2 linked regions of the Asticcacaulis excentricus CB 48 genome follow. The protein of the gene in region 1 interacts with the protein of each later gene in a pairwise test. Links are inferred from orthologs where the notes say so. Each region holds a gene or a part of one and is shown on either strand. Other genes may lie near its edges.

Region 1 (9,398 bases):
AGGCGCAGGCCGACAGTCTGAAGATGGCGCGCCGCGATGTCGAAGCCCGCAAGCTCGACAAGTTGGGCAAGCTGACCACGGTCGCCGCCAGCACCCTGCGCAAGGGGGATACGGTCCGCGTCGAGGCCGGGGACATCGTCCCCGCCGACGGGCAGGTCATCGAAGGCATTGCCAGCGTCGATGAAAGCGCCATCACCGGCGAGTCCGCCCCGGTCATCCGTGAATCCGGCGGCGACCGCGACGCGGTGACCGGAGGCACGCGCGTCCTCAGCGACTGGGTCCTCGTGCGTGTCACCGCTGATCCGGGCGAGAGCTTTCTCGACAAGATGATCGGGCTGGTGGAGTCCGCCAAACGGCAAAAGACCCCCAATGAAATCGCCTTGTCCATCCTGCTGGCGGCCCTGACTCTGGTCTTCCTGATGGCCTGCGCGACGCTTTTGCCGTTCTCGCTGTTCAGCGTGGAAAAAGCCGGATCGGGCACGGTCATCTCCATCGCCGTCCTCATCGCCCTGCTCGTCTGCCTGATACCGACGACCATAGGCGGGCTTTTGTCGGCTATAGGTATTTCGGGTATGCAGCGCCTGATCCGGGCCAATGTTATCGCCACCTCAGGCCGGGCCGTTGAAGCCGCGGGCGATGTCAATGTGCTGCTGCTGGACAAGACCGGCACCATCACCTTCGGCAACCGCCAGGCGGTTGAGTTCTTGCCCGCCCCGAATGTCAGCCTCCAGCAACTCGCCGAAGCCGCCGAACTGTCGTCGCTGGCCGACGAGACGCCTGAAGGCCGCTCGATCGTTGCCCTGGCGCGCGGGCAATACGGCTTGCCGGAACGCTCAGCCGCCGACCTCAAGGCCGAGTTCATCCCGTTTTCGGCCGAACAGCGCGTGTCGGGCATTATCATCAACGAGCGCCATATTCTGAAAGGGGCGGGCGATGCCATTGCGGGCCTGATCAACCTGAAGGGCGGGCTGGTCCCGGCCGAGATCACCACTGTCGTCGAGGACATTGCCAAAAAGGGTGGCACACCTCTGATGGTGGCCGAAGGGCCGAAGGTTCTGGGCGTGGTTTATCTTAAGGACATCGTGAAACCGGACATCAAGGTGCGCCTGGCCGAACTGCGCAAGATGGGCATCAAGAGCGTGATGATTACCGGGGACAACCCGCTGACGGCGGCGGCGATTGCCTCAGAGGCCGGTGTCGATGACTTTGTGGCCGAAGCTACGCCGGAGACGAAGCTCAGATATATCCGAAAGATGCAGGAAGGCGGCGAGATGGTCGCCATGGTCGGCGACGGCACCAATGACGCTCCGGCACTGGCGCAATCGGACGTGGCTGTGGCCATGAACTCTGGCACGCAGGCCGCCAAGGAGGCCGGGAACATGGTCGATCTCGACTCTGACCCGACCAAGCTGATCGAGATTGTAGAGATCGGCAAGCAACTGCTGATGACGCGCGGGGCGCTGACGACGTTCAGCATCTCGAACGACCTGGCAAAATATTTTGCCATCATTCCGGCGGCCTTTGCGACGACCTATCCGGCACTGGGGGTGCTGAATGTCATGGGCCTGTCGTCACCGCAAAGCGCCATCCTGTCGGCGGTCATCTTCAATGCGCTGATCATCATTGCCCTGATCCCGCTGGCGCTGAAGGGGGTGAAGTACCGGGCCGAGTCCGCATCGCACATGCTGACCCGCCACGCGCTGATCTACGGACTGGGCGGGATTGTGGCCCCGTTTATCGGCATCAAGCTGATCGATATGGGACTGAGCGTCGTCGGTCTGGTTTAACCCGACCTCCCAACATTCGGATCGTCTGCCCCCTCTCCTGACATCAGGGTAGAAACACAAAGCTCTCCCCCTGATTTCAGGGGGAGGTGGCCCGCAGGGGTCGGAGGGGTTAACCCCACACAACGGACAACACTCGTGACACTGATCAAACACATCCAACCCGCCCTCGTCTCTCTGGCCGTCTTTACCGTCCTGTTTGGCGGCGTGTATCCACTGGCGACCACGGCCATCGTCCAGACCGCTTTTCCCGACAAGGCGCAGGGCTCGCTGATCCGCGACGGTCAGACCGTCATCGGTTCGCGCCTGATCGGGCAAAACTTCACCCAGCCTCAGTATCTGTGGGGTCGCCTCTCCGCCACGGGGCCGGCTCCCTACAACGCCGCCGCCTCCTCAGGCTCCAACTATGGCGTGAATAATCCGGCCCTGATCGAAGCGGCTAAGGCCCGCCGCCACGCGCTGAACCTGCCCGGCCCGGTGCCCGTCGATCTGCTCACGGCGTCGGGCTCCGGCCTCGATCCCCACATTAGCCCGGCTGCGGCGGCGGTTCAGGTGCCGCGTATCGCCGCCGCCCGCCACATCCCGGAACAGCGGGTGAGTGACGCCATCGCCGCGGCGACACAAACGCCCGATTTCGGAGTCCTCGGCGAAGCCCGCGTCAATGTGCTAGAGGTGAATCTGCGACTCGACGGAAGGCTGAAGTGAAGGCAGAAACCCGACCCGACCCTGACAAACTGCTCGCCCTCTTCAGCCATGACACGGGCGGCTTGTCGCGTGGGAGGCTGAAGATTTTCTTCGGTGCCTCCGCCGGGGTGGGCAAGACGTTCGCCATGCTCAGCGAAGCGCGACGGCTGCTCGCCGAGGGCCGAAACGTCATTATCGGCGTGGCGGAACACCACAATCGCCCCGAAACCCTGGCCCTGTTCGACGGCCTGCCCGTCCTACCGCAAAAAACGATCGACCATCGGGGTGTCAGCGTGCGGGAGTTCGATCTCGACGCGGCCCTGCAACTGAAACCCGATCTGATCCTAGTCGATGAGTACGCCCACACCAATGCGCCCGGCTCACGCCACCCCAAGCGCTGGCAGGACATTGAGGAGTTGCTGGAAAACGGCATCGACGTTTTCACCACGCTCAATGTCCAGCATCTCGAAAGCCTCAATGACGTGGTGGCGCGCCTGACCGGCGTCTGGGTCAAGGAGACGGTGCCAGATGTGGCGTTTGACGAAGCCGATGAAATCGCGCTGATCGACATTCCGCCCGAAGACCTGTTGCAGCGCCTTTCGGAGGGCAAGGTCTATGTCGCCGAAGGCGCGCCGCAGCGGGCCGCCGACAACTTCTTCAAAAAAGGCAATCTCGGCCGTCTGCGGGAACTGGCGCTGCGTCGGGCCGCCGAGCGGGTGGACGCGGATAATGATGCCTTCAGCGCCGCCATGGGGCAATCCGAAGCGGCCACGGGCGACAAGATTCTGGTGCTGGTGGGGCCGGATGCCCTGTCGGAGCGCCTGATCCGTCATACCAAGCGCATGGCCGACCGCTCACGCGCACCGTGGTCTGCCCTCTACCTGCAAACGGACCGGCACGAAACCCTGTCTGACAAGGCCCGCCTGAGGGTCGAGCACCATCTGCGGTTAGCCGAAAAGCTGGGCGGGCGCGTCGTGCGTCTGATCGCCGGCGGTGCCGCAGCGACCATCCTTGGCTACGCGCGCCATAATGGCTTTACGCGTCTGGTGCTGGGCCACAGCCGGCCCGTATGGTGGCGCTTTGGCCTGCCCTCCCTGTCGCAGAAACTGATGGCACAAGGAGCTGGACTGGAGATTACCACGCTGACGGCGGATCAGATCGAGGTGGGGTCCCGCGACCCTATCGGGCACACTCTTTTGGCCACGCCCCCCCGCACCTACCTGATGGCGGGTGTGGCCGTCGGGGTCTCGACCCTTTTGGGCCTACCCTTCCGTGAGATGATTGACCCGGACAGTCTGGTGATGCTGTACCTGACCGGCGTGGTCATCGTGGCGGCGCGCTACGGCATCGGGCCATCAGTTCTGGCGTCGGTCCTGTCGGTCGCGGCCTTCAACTGGTTCTTTATCAAGCCCTATTACAGCTTCACCTTTGATAACATCAGCTATGTTCTGACCTTCGCGGTCATGCTGGCAACATCATTAATCGTAGGCTCACTGACGGCCCGCCTGTCGCTGCATGTCCGGCTGGCGCGGCGGGGCGAGGCCGAAAGCCGCTTACTTTATGATCTCTCCCGCGCCCTTTCGGCAGCGCGAGGCCTCGAAGATATAGGCGACGCGGTCCAGCGAGGTCTGACGGCAGCCTTTGATGTCGAGGTCGCCTTGTGGAACAACGGCGCTCAGATCACCGGCGTCCCTGAAATCGACCCCCGCGAGTTGGGGGCGATGCAGTGGGTGGCCCAGAACCGTCAGATCGCCGGACGGCATACCGACACCCTTCCGTCCGCCCGCGCCCTTTACGTGCCTCTGCCCAGCGAACCGGGTGTCTTGGGGCTGACGCCGCGCGACCGCGACCGTCAGTTCACCGGAGCCGAGTGGCTGGTTTTTGAAACCGTCGCCAGCCTGATCGCCAGCGCTTTGCAGCGCGCCCGCCAAAGTCTGGAAGCCGAAAGCGCCCGTGTCGAAACCGAGAATGAAAAGCTGCGCAACGTCCTTTTAGCCTCCGTCTCGCACGATCTTAAAACGCCGTTGACCGTGATGAATGGCGCGGTCGCGTCACTGCTGAAGATGCGCAAAAAGCTGCCGCGTGAAGCGGTTGATGAGCTGACCTCCCTGTGGGGGCATCTGACCGGCCTGCAAAAATTTGTGGCCAACCTGCTGCGGATGGCAGCCATCACATCGGGCCAGCTCAAGCTCAATTTTGGGCCCTACCTCATTCAGGAAATCGCCGGGGCGGCCTTGCAGCGCATTGATCCGCAAAAGGGAGACCGTCAGCTTCGCACGCTCACGGCCGGCCAGATACCCATGGTCAATATCGACGGGGCACTAATCGAACAGGTGCTGATCAACCTGCTGGAAAACGCTATCGCCCATACGTCGGATGACGGCATCATCACCCTCAGTTTTGAGGGCGACGCGGATCGTGTGCGCGTCAGGGTCAGTGACAATGGGCCAGGTCTGCCCGCCGGTGAAGAAGCCCAGATTTTCGAAAAGTTTCATCGGGCGGGCGGGCTATCTTCTGATCGGTTAAGCACAGATCGCTCAGGTCAAAGCAACGGTCTGGGTTTGGCGATCTGTAAAGGCATAATCGAAGCGCACGGCGGCCTGATCTATGCCAAGACCAACCCCACTGGCGGTGCCAGCTTTATCTTTACCCTGCCAGCCTATACACACCCGGTATGACCAAGGTTCTGATCATTGAAGACGAAGGTGACATCCGCCGACATCTGCGCGCCATCTTGTCCGCGCAGGGTCATGACGTCCTTGAAGCCGGCAATGCGAAAGATGGCCTTAAAGCGCTGACGCTCAATGGTCCCGATCTGCTCATTCTTGACCTCGGCCTGCCGGATCAGGACGGGCAGGACGTCATCTTGTCCCTGCGCGAATGGTCGCAAATCCCCATCATCGTGTTGTCGGCGCGAGAGCAGGAGGCGGACAAGATCAGGGCCCTTGAAAACGGTGCCGACGATTACCTGACCAAGCCGTTTGCCCCCGGGGAATTGCTGGCCCGTATCAAGGTGGCGCTGCGCCACGCCCAAAAGCAGAGCGATGTGCCGCAGATCTTTGAGCGTAACGGGCTTAAGGTGGACACCGCCGCCCGGCGCGTATGGCTTGAGGGGGAAAGCGTCCACCTGACGCCCATCGAATACAGGCTGCTCTCGGTCTTTATTGCCCACCCGGGCAAGGTCCTCACCCACGCGCAGCTTCTCAAGGCAGTGTGGAACCGCCACACCTCGGATCAGACCCATTATTTGCGCATTCACACCCAGCACCTGCGCGAAAAGCTGAAAGATGATCCTCTAAAGCCCCGCTTTATCCTGACCGAACCAGGCATTGGCTATCGCTTTCAGGATTAGGGCGTGACGACAGTTCGTGTCTGCGGTTTGCCTGCGCTTATCGACAACAGCCCAGCGCTCCGAGGGCTTTGGCCTATCCGCCGACTTGTCCCGAATACTGCTCAAACGCCATGAGGGCGTCAGCCGCATACATCAGCGAAGGCCCGCCACCCATGTAGATGGCCATGCCAAGCACCTCTTCGACCTCCTGTTTCGTCGCCCCCAGCCGCACCAGGGCTTCGGTATGATAGCCTATGCAGCCGTCACAGCGCGTGGCGACGCCAATGGCCAGAGCAATGAATTCCTTCATCTTCTTGTCCAGTGCGCCGTCAGCCGTGGCCGCCTTGGCCAACGCCGAAAACCCGGCCATGGTTTCCGGAATGTCTTTGCGCAAAGTCTTGATATTGGCCGACAGACGCGCGGTGATTTCGGGATAGGACTTGCTCATTTGAAGCACACCCCCGGCTTGGCGCCCAGCGCCTTGAACACCATCGCCGCCGGACAGAAGCCCGTGAAACTGGCCTGTATCATATTGGCCCCGGCAAAGACGGTCAGCCACACCCAATTCGGGTGAACGAAATGCGCCAGCGCGACAGACGCGAGCACGACGGTTCCGGCAAAGGCCAGAACGAGACGATCCAGAGACATATGATTTCTCCTTAAGGTTTGATCTTATGGGCGCCGATCAAATCGAGCGCGAGCTTTTCATAGAAGGGTTCAGACTGGCCGGACTTCACCTTGCCGATGAAGTATTTTTCGAATCCGACTTTGGCGAGGTGCACCCATTTGCCGGATGCCGACCAGTTAATGTTGCGCGGTGGAATCTGCGGCTGAGCGAAGAAGGCCACGCCCCCATCACCAAAATCGGCCAGACAGATGGCGTTCCACGTCGCTTCGTGCGTCGGTGCCTTGCCCGCCAGTATCAGTTTGAAATTGTGCGCGATGGCCGTGACCATGGACTCGATCATGAAGCCGGTCTTGGGCACGCCCACAGGCACCGGGGTCTTACCCGTCGGCGCGATAGCGACGCAGACGCCTAGTGCGAAGATATTGGGATAGGTTGGATTGCGCTGATGCTTGTCCACGAGAATAAACCCGCGCGGGTTGGTCAGGCCTTCGTGCCCACGCACGGCCTCAACGCCCCGGAAGGCCGGCAACATCATCGAAAAACCGAACGGCAACTGATGATGCCCCTTTGTCGAGCCGTCTTCATTGACTTCTTCGACGTACATCAGACCGGCCTCGACCTTTTCGACCCGGGCATTGGTGATCCATTTGATGTGGCGCTGACGCAGTTCACTTTCCAGCAACCCCTTGGTGTCCCCCACGCCATCCAGCCCCAGATGCCCGACATAAGGCTCGGAGGTTACAAAGGTCATTGGCACCTTGTCGCGCACCTTGCGTTTGCGCAGTTCCGTATCGAGGATGAGGGCAAATTCATAGGCCGGACCAAAGCACGAGGCTCCCTGCACCGCTCCCACCACGATGGGCTTCGGGTCCTTGGCAAAGGCCTCAAACACATCTGACGCCGCTAAAGCATGATCGACATGGCAAACCGATTGGGTGAAATGCTCCGGACCAAAGCCTTCGATTTCGTCAAAGGCCAGTTCAGGTCCTGTCGCAATGACCAGATAGTCGTAGATCAACTCCATATCCGTCGAGAGGGTGATCTTGTTGTCTTTGGGATGGATGGCCTTCGCCCCGCAGGTAAAGAACTCGATTCCTTTGCGCTGAAAGATCTTGGTCAGATTGACTTCAATAGCTTCACGGGTGCGCCATTTGACGGCGACCCATGGGTTTGACGGCACAAAATGGAAAGTGTCACCCTTATTGACGACGGTGACATCGGCCTTATTGCCGACGGCTTCCTTGATCTCAAAGGCAGCAATCGTACCGCCTAATCCCGCGCCAAGAACCACGATACGCGGCTTTTGTCCTGCATTGGCCATGACTGACCTCCCTGGCGTCCACCCGGTTTCACGACCGCCTGCTCCGGCGGAGGCGCATTAAAAACAGTGGACTTGCTTTTAATTGCATATTATCTTAAATACGCAATATAGAAACTTCAAGTCCTTTTTTGAGGCCCCCATGTTCGGACTGTTCCAACCACTACCCTCCATCACCAATCTGACCCCGGCAGAGGTGCACCGAGGGCTTCAGACGAAAACCCTCTTACTGATTGATGTGCGCGAACCTTCGGAGTTCAGCGCTGAGCACATCAAGGGCGCCATCAACCTGCCCCTGTCGAGCCTGTCGTCTGAGGCGCTTGCGACCGTCACCGCCGGAGCCGGTGAACGAACCGTGGTCATGCAGTGCCTGGCCGGCGGACGTTCGGCGCAGGGCGTCAAGGCCTGCCGCAGCTTTGGCGCTCAGGTTGATCATCACCTTCAGGGTGGCCTCAATGCATGGAAGGCCGCGGGCCTGCCCACGGTTCGCTGAGAAAGGCTATGGCCATGCCCCGCCACCTCCTTCGCCTGTTCGCCGCTTCGGCACTAACCGTGCTCGCCTTTGCCAGCCTGAGCGCCTGTTCCGACGGGCACGATAAAAAGCCGGTCGAGCGCCCCGCACCGCAAACGGCCGCCGGCGACCTGCTGACCGTCACGACGGCCGACATCGACGATATCAAGCGCCTGTCGGCTACGCTGACCACGCGCGATATAGGCGAGGCCGTAGCGCGGATTCCCGGAGTTCTAATGACCCTGAATGTGCGCGAGGGCGACACCGTCAGCAAGGGACAGGTCATCGGCGTGGTCAAGGACCAGAGGCTGAATTTCGAAGCCAGCGCCTATACGGCGACCGCGCTTCAGGCGGAGGCCGACTACAAACGCATCAAGACGCTCTATGACAAGGGCATCTATGCAAAGGCCCGGCTGGAGCAGGCGGAATCCGCCTGGAAGGCGGCGCAGGCACAGCGCGCGGCGGCGGGGGAACTGGCTGGACAGGGCGTCATTCGCGCCCCGGCCACTGGCGTGGTGGTGAAGGCCGATGTCCCCGCCGGAGCCGTGGTTATGGCCGGACAGTCGGTGGCAACGGTGACCGCCGGGCCACGCGTCGTGCGACTGCAACTGCCCGAACCGCAGGCGCGCGCCCTCAGCGTGGGACAAATCGTGGAGCTAGAGGCCAATGGCCTGACGGCATCGGGCACGCTCAGCCAGATCTATCCGGCGGTCGATAAGGGGCAGGTCATTGCCGATGTCACTCCGGCGGGACTGGATCAGGTGCTGGTAGGTGAGCGCGTCATCACCTCGCTCAGCCTCGGTAAACGTCGGGGCATTCAAGTGCCGGCTGGCTATGTCGCCACGCGCTACGGTCTCGACTATGTACGCCTGGTCGCGCCCGACCGCACCTTCAGTGAAATCCCGGTGCAGACCGCGCCCCTGTCGGCGGGACAGGTCGAAATCCTCAGCGGTCTTAAAGACGGAGACAGACTGGCCCCCTATGGAGCGGTGAAATGAACGACGCCAAGTTAGGACTGTCGGGCCGCCTGACGCAGGCAACGCTCAACTCACCCCTCACGCCTCTGGCCCTGCTGGTGGCCGTGTTTGTCGGCCTGATGGCGGTTATGTCCATCCCGCGCGAAGAGGAGCCGCAGATTTCGG
Region 2 (9,128 bases), 570 kb from region 1 along the record:
TTACTCGGCAACGGGTGAAGACATCCGCATGACCAATCCGTTTTACACCGATCGCAGCCGCAATGGTGAGCGCTATGAGATGCGGGGCCTGGAGGCTGTGCGTAAGGGTCGTAACGCGTCGGTGGTTAGCCTGACGGCACCGCGTCTGGAAATCCGATCGGAGAACAGTCGCCCGTCGGCTCTGGAAGGCGCAGCCGGGATTTATGACGACACCAAACGTCGGTTCACGGTGAACAAGGATGTGACGCTGAGTTCCGGAAATGGATTATCGCTGCGCACACACGCCGCTGAAGTTGATCTCCAGAATGCCGTAATCACAGGTGATAAGCCGGTTGAGGGTCGTTGGCAGACCGGTACGGTAAATGCGCAGGCGTTTCGTGTGGAGCAGAACGGGCGCAAGGTTGCGTTCTACGGTAAGCCGGGCAAGCAGGTCACCGGCACGCTTTCCGGCGGCGAAGACTGAATTTTTGAAGGATTTATCCGGCTATGACGATCAGAACAAAAGTATGGGTGATGGGGGTCGCTTTGTGCCTCACGGCACCGGTAGCTTGGGCGCAGTTTGTGCCGACCAAGGAAAGCCCCATCGGCTACGCCGCGGATACATTCGAAGCCGACGAAGGCAACCACACAGCCACCTTTACCGGCAGCGTTGAATTCCTCCAGGAGACGTCGCGTCTGCGGGCGGATAAGGTGACCGTCACCTATGGGCAGAACCAGGCAACCGGTAAGTGGGACGTCTTGTCCACGGCCGAAGCCACGGGTAATGTCTATTACGTCGTTGACGACCAGGTGATGACCGGTAGCCGCGCGGTCTATACCAAGAGTACAGACACTTTAGTCATGACGGGCAACGTGGTCCTTAAGCAGGGACAGAACGTCATGGAAGGCAGCCGTCTTGTCTATAATGTCGGCGCCAAAAAATCGAGCATGGACGGGGTGCCTACGTCAGGCAGCAAGAGCCGCGTGCGCGGTGTCTTCTACCCGGATCAGGGTTCGACCCAAAAGAAGCCCCAGTGACATGACCACAGCCCCTTTACTCGATGTGCGCAACGCCGCGGATGTGCGAAGCGCCGAGATACCCGATGCAACCAACGGGCTACGCGTCGAAGGCATAGGCAAGTCATACAAGGAGCGCGCGGTGGTTAAAACCGTGTCGCTGTCCCTGCGGCGCGGAGAGGCCGTGGGTCTGCTTGGCCCCAACGGTGCTGGTAAGACGACGTGTTTCTATATGATCACGGGCCTCGTGCAGCCTGACTATGGCACTATCAGTCTTGATGGACACGATATCACCTCCCAACCCATGTACCAGCGCGCACGCATGGGCCTTGGTTATCTGCCGCAGGAATCTTCTATCTTCCGTGGGCTGTCTGTTGAACAGAACCTTGAGTCCGTGCTGGAACTGCGCCTGACCAATCGTTCGCAGATTGACGCCGAAGTCACGCGTCTGCTCGAAGAACTGCACATCGCCCATATTCGCAAATCGCCGGCGACCGCTCTGTCAGGGGGCGAACGTCGACGTGTCGAGATCGCCCGCGCCCTGGCCGGAAATCCGTCCTTTATCCTGCTGGATGAGCCCTTTGCGGGTATCGACCCGCTCGCGATTTCGGATATCCGGGATGTGGTGGGTTATCTCAAACACCGTGGTATCGGCATCCTGATCACCGACCACAATGTGCGCGAAACGCTCGACATTATCGACCGCGCGTCGATCATCCACTCCGGTGAAGTGCTATTCGAAGGGACGCCGGACGAGATTCGTCATAACCCGGAAGTACGCCGCGTCTATCTGGGCGAAAATTTCGACGGCTAACCCACTCTTAGAGGCTGTCCACGGGTTATTTCGGCCTGAGAAGAGGGGTTAACCTTATTTAAGGTCTTCACGTCTAAGCTCCGGCTTATGTCATTAGGGCAAAGGCTGGAAATTAGACAAGGGCAGGGGCTGGTCATCACGCCCCAGTTGCAGCAAGCGATCAAGCTTCTGCAATTGTCCAACCTTGAACTCGAGGCTGTGGTCGAGGCCGAGCTGGAGCGTAACCCGCTACTGCTGCGCGAAGATAACGAACCCGATAGCCCTGACACCGAGTCAGACCTGCCTCGCGACGAACGGGGTGAGCTGGAACTTTCTGACCGCGATACGCAGCAGGCCAATTCTGATCTCGACGCCTCTGAAGGCGATGTGTATGGCGACGATGAGCCGACGGTGCGCGAACCTGTGGCGTCTTCCGACATAGGCGACGGGCCTATGATTGACTGGACCCGTGCCGGTAAGGGCGGCGGGTTCGATGGTGACGGCGATACGCTCGACCGAGCCATGAGCCGCGAGAAGACGCTGGCTGAACACCTGATGGATCAGGCCCTGATCGCGGGCTTTAGCGCACCTGAAATGGCAGTGGCGCAAATCCTGATCGATGCTGTAGACGAGGGCGGTTACCTTCGCGCGGATCTGACGGAAATCGCTGAACGCCTCGGCTGCGCTATGGATCTGATCGAAAAGGTTCTGACTGTCTGTCAGGGCTTTGAACCGACGGGCGTCATGGCGCGCTCGGTGCCGGAATGCCTGAAACTGCAACTGATCGAACGCAATCGCTTCGACCCGGCCATGGCGGCGCTGATCGACAATCTGGAGCTTCTCGCGCGCCGTGACTTGAGTGCGCTTCGCGGAGCCTGTGGCGTCGACGACGAAGACCTGGCTGAGATGATCCGTGAACTGAAGGCTCTGACACCGCGTCCGGGCGCCGCCTTCGGGGCGGAACCCCAGGCGGGTGTGGTACCGGATGTGTTCGTGCGTCAAGATCCTTCGGGCGGCTGGCGCGTCGATCTTAACAGCGACACTCTGCCGCGTGTCCTGGTCGATCAAACCTACCACGCCAAGGTCGTGACCTCCGCGCGCTCGGATCAGGAAAAGACCTATCTCAGCGAATGCCTGTCCCAGGCCAACTGGCTGATCAAGAGCCTTGACCAGCGTGCTCGCACTATCCTCAAGGTGTCGGCGGAAATCGTGCGTCAGCAGGACGGCTTCTTCGTCTATGGTATCGAACATCTGCGTCCGTTGAACCTGAAGACGGTGGCGGAGGCTGTGGGGATGCACGAATCCACCATTTCTCGCGTCACAACCAATAAGTATATCTCGACGCCGCGCGGCGTTTTCGAACTGAAATTCTTTTTCACCTCGGCCATTGCCGCGGCCGATGGCTCTGAGGCCCATTCGGCGGAGTCGGTGCGTCACAAGATCAAGCACCTGATTGAGGGTGAAAAGTCCTCTGGCGAAGTGCTGTCTGACGACCGCATTGTCGAAATTCTCAAAGAGGCCGGCGTCGATATTGCCCGCCGCACCGTGGCCAAGTACCGCGAAGCCCTGCGCATACCGTCTTCGGTCGAGCGCAAGCGGATGATCCGTTAAGTCCGGTTCTACTGCGCAATCGTTGGCGCAGGTTGTGGGTAATTAACCGTTAAAATTCAAGGCGAAGGCTGCGATTTACGGTCGCAGTCCCTACACAATTTCTTGATTTTTCATCTGAACCCAGAAGCGTACAGTCGAAGACGGACCCACGGTCCGTAAACACGGCTGGGGCTCAAGGTCGCCCGCCCTCCAGTGTGGCGACGTCTTTGCAGATTAAAGGAGCGAGTTATCGCCATGCAAATACAGGTTACCGGGAAAAAAGTTGAATTGGGTGCTGCGCTTCAGGAGCGCATTGAAACCGAACTCAATGCGGGGATTACCAAATACTTCGATCGCGGCGGCGCGTCTGCCGAAGTGACGATTTCAAAGCAGGGCCATCAGTTCAAGGCCGACTGCTGGGTGCGCCTTGCCTCCGGTCAAACTCTTGTCGCCCATGCCTTTGGCGGCGACGCCCACGCGGCCTTTGATGGTACACTTGACCACATGGAAAAGCGTATCCGCCGCTATAAGCGCCGTCTGAAGGATCATTATCCGACCAATACGCCGACCAAGCACGAAATGGCCCCGCTGACTGTCATTCAGGGCAGCGACCTGATCGACGATGAGCCTGAGCTGGACGACGGTATGGACCACGACAGCCCGCCCCAACCGATGATCATTGCCGAAACCGAAGCCGCCATTCGCACGCTGAGTGTCTCGCAGGCGGTGGCCGAACTGGAGCTTTCGAACTACCCGGTCATCATGTTCCGCAATGCGGGCCATGGGGGTCTGTCGGTGCTTTACCGTCGCCCCGATGGTAATATCGGCTGGATCGACCCGGAACGTACTAAGCCGAAACTCAACGGAAAGGCGCATTAAGGCGCATTCCGAAACGGCGCACGCCCTTTTAGGATAAAGGTCGCGTCAAAGCGGAAGGGTTAGAGTAGGCTCTCGCTCGATTAGATCGAGAGCCTGTCCTAAAGCGGTGTGTCGCCACTAAAATTTCATAAACAGGTCAAAGAGCCGAAGTTGACTTGAGTGGGCGCTGTCTGTAAGGGCTGGCGCGGTCGCGTACCGCTGTTTGAGCGGCGGATGGCCGCGCATGACCCTATCGGTCCTGTGCCCGCAAACCTGATGGATATGGTATGTTCCTCACTGAAGTGCTTGACCGGAACAGCGTCGCCGGACCGGTAAGCGCCAATTCCAAGCGCAATGCCTTGCAGATTGTCGCCGACGTGGCGGAGCGGACGCTTGGGACCTATGGCCTCGAGGCCGATTCCATCCTTCAGGGCCTGCTGGAGCGCGAAAAACTCAGCTCGACCGGCGTGGGTCAGGGCGTGGCCGTGCCCCATGCGGCCTTGCCAGGTCTGACCCGTATGCACGGCGTCTTTATCCGTCTGGAAACACCGGTCAGCTATGAGGCCATCGACGATGTGCCCGTCGATCTGATTTTCGCCCTGTTTGCGCCCCAGGAGGCAGGTTCTGAACACCTGCGGGCTTTGGCCAAGGTGTCGCGCATCCTGCGTCAGAAGGAACTGCGCGAGCAACTGCGTCAGGTCGATACGGCGGATGCGCTTTATGCTCTGCTCAACCGCACCGAAGCCAGCCACGCGGCCTGATCTAAATCAACGGCGAGATAGAATTGCCGAAGTTGTGAAACAACGCCGGCAAGAGAAGGTTGCGTGCCCTCAAACGAATCCACGCAGCAAGAAACGAAGGGATCTTCGTTAAAGCCATCATGATGGCATCAAAAGAGTAATGGCCGTGCGAAGGGTCAAAGGTGTGCGTGAATCCGAACAGGACGCAGGACAAAAACGCGCCCCAGCCCCTGCCCGGATCGCGACGTCGTGTTGGCCGAGATACATTTAGCCAGGATAGGGCCGAAATAGAGGGGCGCAACAAGCACTTAGGGTTTCATCTGACCGGTGCGGGTGTAGCGTTCGTGCCAGCTAAAGGCCTCAGACAACAGGTGCGGGGTCTGCCCGCCGCGCTCGCGGCAGGCTCGCTCGAAATAGTCGCTCAAGAGGTCGCGGTAATCGGCATGGGCGCAGTGGGCGATGACCTGACGCGCCCGTTCGCGCGGGGCCAGACCGCGCAGGTCGGCAAGTCCATTATCTGTTATCAGTATATCGACATCGTGTTCCGTATGGTCGACATGGCTGGCCATCGGCACGACGGCGGAGATGGCGCCACTCTTGGCCTGCGACTTAGCGACAAAGATCGACAGATAGGCATTGCGGGCAAAGTCGCCGGAACCGCCGATGCCGTTCATCATGTGTGTACCGCCCACATGTGTCGAGTTAACATTGCCGTAGAGGTCGAATTCCAAAGCCGTGTTGATGGCGATTATACCAAGTCTACGGATGACTTCCGGGTGGTTGGAAATTTCTTGGGGTCGCAGGATGATGCGGTCGCGATAGGCCTCGATGTTATTGAACACGCGCTCCGCCCAAGGCGCGCTGAGCGTCACCGAGCAGCCGGAAGCATAGAGCAGCTTGCCGGAATCGATCAGCTCAAAGGTTGAGTCCTGCAAGACTTCGGAATACATACGCAAATTCTGAAAGTCCGACCGGTTCAGCTCGCTTAAGACCGCATTGGCGATAACGCCGATGCCGGCCTGAATGGGGTTAAGCGACGGCGGCAAACGGCCCTTCTTGACTTCGTTTTGCAGAAAATCGACCAGATGCGCACTGATGGCGGTGGTCGCCGGATCGGGCGTCGCAACGCGCGCCGGGCTGTCGGCCTCACGGGTGATGACAATTGCGGCGATCTTTGCCGGGTCGATGGGGATATATGGCGTGCCGACGCGGCTGTCACAGGTTACGACCGGTACGGGCGTGCGCGACGGGCGTTTGGCCGGTATGTAGATGTCGTGCATGCCTTCCATGGCTGCCGAATAGGTGAGGTTCAGTTCGATGATCACCTTGGGGGCCAATATGGCGAAGGAGGCACTGTTGCCAACCGAGGTGGACGGCACTATGCCGCCATCTTCTGTAATGGCCACAGCCTCGATCACTGCCATATCGACAGGGCCGACCTGTCGCGAACGAAGGGCCTCGACGGTCTCGGACAGGTGCTGATCAATGAACATCACTTCGCCGCGATTGATGGCGGCGCGCAGGGTGTCATCCACTTGAAACGGCATTCGCCGCGCGAGCAGCCCGGCCTCATAGAGGAGTTTATCGGTATTGTGCCCCAGAGAGGCCCCGGTAATGACCGTCAGCTTCATAGGGTGTCTTTTGGCGCGCTCGGCTAAGGCCAAAGGCACGGCCTTGGCATCACCGGCACGGGTGAAACCGCTCAGACCAATGGTCATGCCGTCGTGGATCAAGCTGGCGGCCTGATCCGGTGTGGCGATGCGTGTCAGCAGGTCTGGGCAACGAATACGCGCAAGGATTTCGCTATCCAGCGCGAGGGCTGGGCTGGCAGTCGGGCTGGTCATCAACGCACACTCCGGGTTGTGCGGGAGTAATGACTCCGTGGCTCTAACCCGTGCAAGGCGTTTTTCGCTGGTGCGACTATATGCGCATAGGTGAAATTATCTTGCTTTAATGGGAATGATGCGCACGTCCTCGGGCGCTTGGGGTCGTTTGAGGTCGATATGCAACAAGCCGTATTCCATTACCGCGCCTTCGACCTCGAATCCTTCGCCGACGACGAAGCTTCGCGTAAAGCCGCGCTGGGCGATGCCGCGATGGATAAATTCACGCGGATTGGTCTCTGTGGGCTCCTTGCCCGGTTCCTTAAACGCCTGAAGCGTCAGTTGCGGCCCCTGCAGGCTCAGACGCAGCGTGTCGGGGGTAAAGCCTGCCACGGCTACGGTCAGGCGCAGGTGATTGACCGAAAGCGCTTCGACATTATAGGGCGGATAGTTGTCAGAGGCGCGGCTCACGCGTTCAATCAGGCTGCGGGTCTCATCAAACCCCAGCAAGAACGGGCTGTCGAACACTATAAACCGGGACATCGCTTTCTCCGTGCCTCCGATATGCGTGCTTGTTCGCGCCCCTGCAAGTACCGACCGTAAAATGCGGGTGGAATGCGGCGTCACTTCGGGATATGGCATGTGCATGACTTCTGAAGACACGCCTGAAACCTCGGTGATAGAGGTGCGCTGGAGCGCTACCCTGCTCAACACCTATACCATCGCCCTGATGCTGATAGCGCCCTTCTGGGCGGCGCTGATGGTGACGCAGGGCAAGGAGATAGGTCTGGTCCTGCTGGGCCTTTTGTTGTTTGGGATGATCAGTCTGAGTGTGCTGAATAAGCCCTTGTTCAGTTACGACCCCGAACGCCGCGAGTTTTCCGCGCCTGACGGCAAGGTTTTACGGCTCGATCAGATCGAAAGCATCGAAATGGACGCCCACGACCTTTACTTCATCCCGAAGTCTCATAGCCAGGACGGCTGGCACCTGTCGCAACGCTGCTGGGTGCTGGCACCGCGTCGCACGCTGAAGGCGCTGGCGTCACAGCAGGGCTGGCCGCTTAAGGACATAGCGCATCCGATTTCGCGGTTTGGTTTCTGGCTGGTGCCCTGACGCTGGAGACGGTTTTCGGGCATAGCTCTCAAAGAGGTGTTCCATGGCTCGTTTCATCGGTTTGGACGCGACGAAGCGCAACCCCATCACCTTGCCCGATGGTCAGTCGGTAACCAACACCGTACATCTCAACGTGGCTGTGTCTCACCCGCAATTCAGCGCCGGGGATTACAGCTATTTCAGCCATTTTCAGATGCCTGACGATCCGCTGAGCGTGCTGGCGCCCTATCTGTTTCCATTTTCCAAAGAACGACTGACCATCGGGAAATTCTGTCAGTTCGCCCACGGCACCACCTTCATTACTTCGTCAGCCAATCATCCGATGAGCGGCTTTTCGACCTATCCCTTCCGCGTCTTCAATCCTGAACGCATGGCTGACTATGGTGAGCTGCCGGCAAGAGACACCACTGTCGGTAACGACGTCTGGATAGGTTATGGGGCGATCATTATGCCTGGCGTGACCATCGGCGACGGTGCCATCATCGCCACGGGTGCTGTGGTGAGCTCAGACGTACCGCCCTACACGATCGCCGCTGGGAATCCAGCAAAAACAGTGCGCAAGCGTTTCAGCGAAGAGGTGATCGGCGACCTTCTGGCCATCCGGTGGTGGGACTGGCCTGTCGAGGTAATCGAAGCACATCTGCCAGCAATTGAGGGTGCAGACATAGATGCGCTTAGGGCCGTTCGGGTTTAAATTCGCGAAATCAGGCGGTGCGTGCGGCCTGCTGGACGCGCGGTCGGCACGCGGTTGAGCTTGATCAGCCCCTCCGGCTCACCCCACAGGTCGTAGGCATCGGCGCGCGTCACCTTAGCTTTCGCATAGTCCCCGGCGCTCAAGCCGGTAAAGCCTTTCAGGTAAATATGGCCGTCGATTTCCGGGGCGTCGCCCTTTGTGCGGGCCACAGCGACGCCGTCTGAGCGGATTTCGTCCACCAGAACATCGACCACCTGACCGACCTTATTTTGGAGCTTTTGCGCCGAGATGCGCGAGGCAACCGCCATGAAACGCGCCAGACGGTCCTGCTTGACCTCTTCCGGCACGTGGTCGGGCAAGTCGCGCGCGGCGGCCCCCTCGACGTTTTCGTAGGCAAAGGCCCCGACGCGGTCAATCTGCGCCGCTTCCAGCCAGTCGAGCAACAGATTGAAATCGGCTTCGGTCTCACCGGGGAAGCCGACCACGAAGGTCGAACGCAGGGTCAGGTCGGGGCAGATTT

The links.
Region 2: the proteins of ASTEX_RS03240 (region 1) and ASTEX_RS00560 interact in binary tests that used the Escherichia coli proteins (3 or more experiments, as listed by UniProt). The link is inferred for Asticcacaulis excentricus CB 48 from one-to-one orthologs.

The regions. Positions count from the first base shown.
Region 1 is NC_014816.1:691,760-701,157, reverse strand. What follows is about bases 2,086-5,346. They hold ASTEX_RS03240 (sensor histidine kinase), read left to right. Parts: upstream 2,086-2,485; coding sequence 2,486-5,146; downstream 5,147-5,346. Other genes in these bases: ASTEX_RS03235 (response regulator), read left to right, coding at 5,143-5,346; kdpC (potassium-transporting ATPase subunit KdpC), read left to right, coding at 2,086-2,489. In the rest of the region: potassium-transporting ATPase subunit KdpB, read left to right, coding at 1-1,787; more of kdpC, read left to right, coding at 1,929-2,085; more of ASTEX_RS03235, read left to right, coding at 5,347-5,820; ASTEX_RS03230 (carboxymuconolactone decarboxylase family protein), read right to left, coding at 5,894-6,247; ASTEX_RS03225 (YgaP family membrane protein), read right to left, coding at 6,244-6,447; ASTEX_RS03220 (NAD(P)/FAD-dependent oxidoreductase), read right to left, coding at 6,459-7,748; ASTEX_RS03215 (rhodanese-like domain-containing protein), read left to right, coding at 7,888-8,238; ASTEX_RS03210 (efflux RND transporter periplasmic adaptor subunit), read left to right, coding at 8,253-9,254; ASTEX_RS03205 (efflux RND transporter permease subunit), read left to right, coding at 9,251-9,398. UniProt on the Escherichia coli protein: Member of the two-component regulatory system KdpD/KdpE involved in the regulation of the kdp operon. KdpD may function as a membrane-associated protein kinase that phosphorylates KdpE in response to environmental signals.
Region 2 is NC_014816.1:124,548-133,675, reverse strand. Bases 3,271-6,261 are described here. They hold ASTEX_RS00560 (PTS sugar transporter subunit IIA), read left to right. Parts: upstream 3,271-4,524; coding sequence 4,525-4,998; downstream 4,999-6,261. Other genes in these bases: scpC (succinyl-CoA:acetate CoA-transferase ScpC), read right to left, coding at 5,286-6,261; ASTEX_RS21035 (CPBP family glutamic-type intramembrane protease), read right to left, coding at 5,000-5,278; hpf (ribosome hibernation-promoting factor, HPF/YfiA family), read left to right, coding at 3,635-4,258; rpoN (RNA polymerase factor sigma-54), read left to right, coding at 3,271-3,400. Also shown: LPS export ABC transporter periplasmic protein LptC, read left to right, coding at 1-463; lipopolysaccharide transport periplasmic protein LptA, read left to right, coding at 487-1,017; lptB (LPS export ABC transporter ATP-binding protein), read left to right, coding at 1,019-1,810; more of rpoN, read left to right, coding at 1,898-3,270; more of scpC, read right to left, coding at 6,262-6,821; ASTEX_RS00550 (Hsp20 family protein), read right to left, coding at 6,918-7,343; ASTEX_RS00545 (hypothetical protein), read left to right, coding at 7,447-7,914; ASTEX_RS00540 (CatB-related O-acetyltransferase), read left to right, coding at 7,958-8,608; 30S ribosomal protein S12 methylthiotransferase RimO, read right to left, coding at 8,605-9,128. UniProt on the Escherichia coli protein: Seems to have a role in regulating nitrogen assimilation.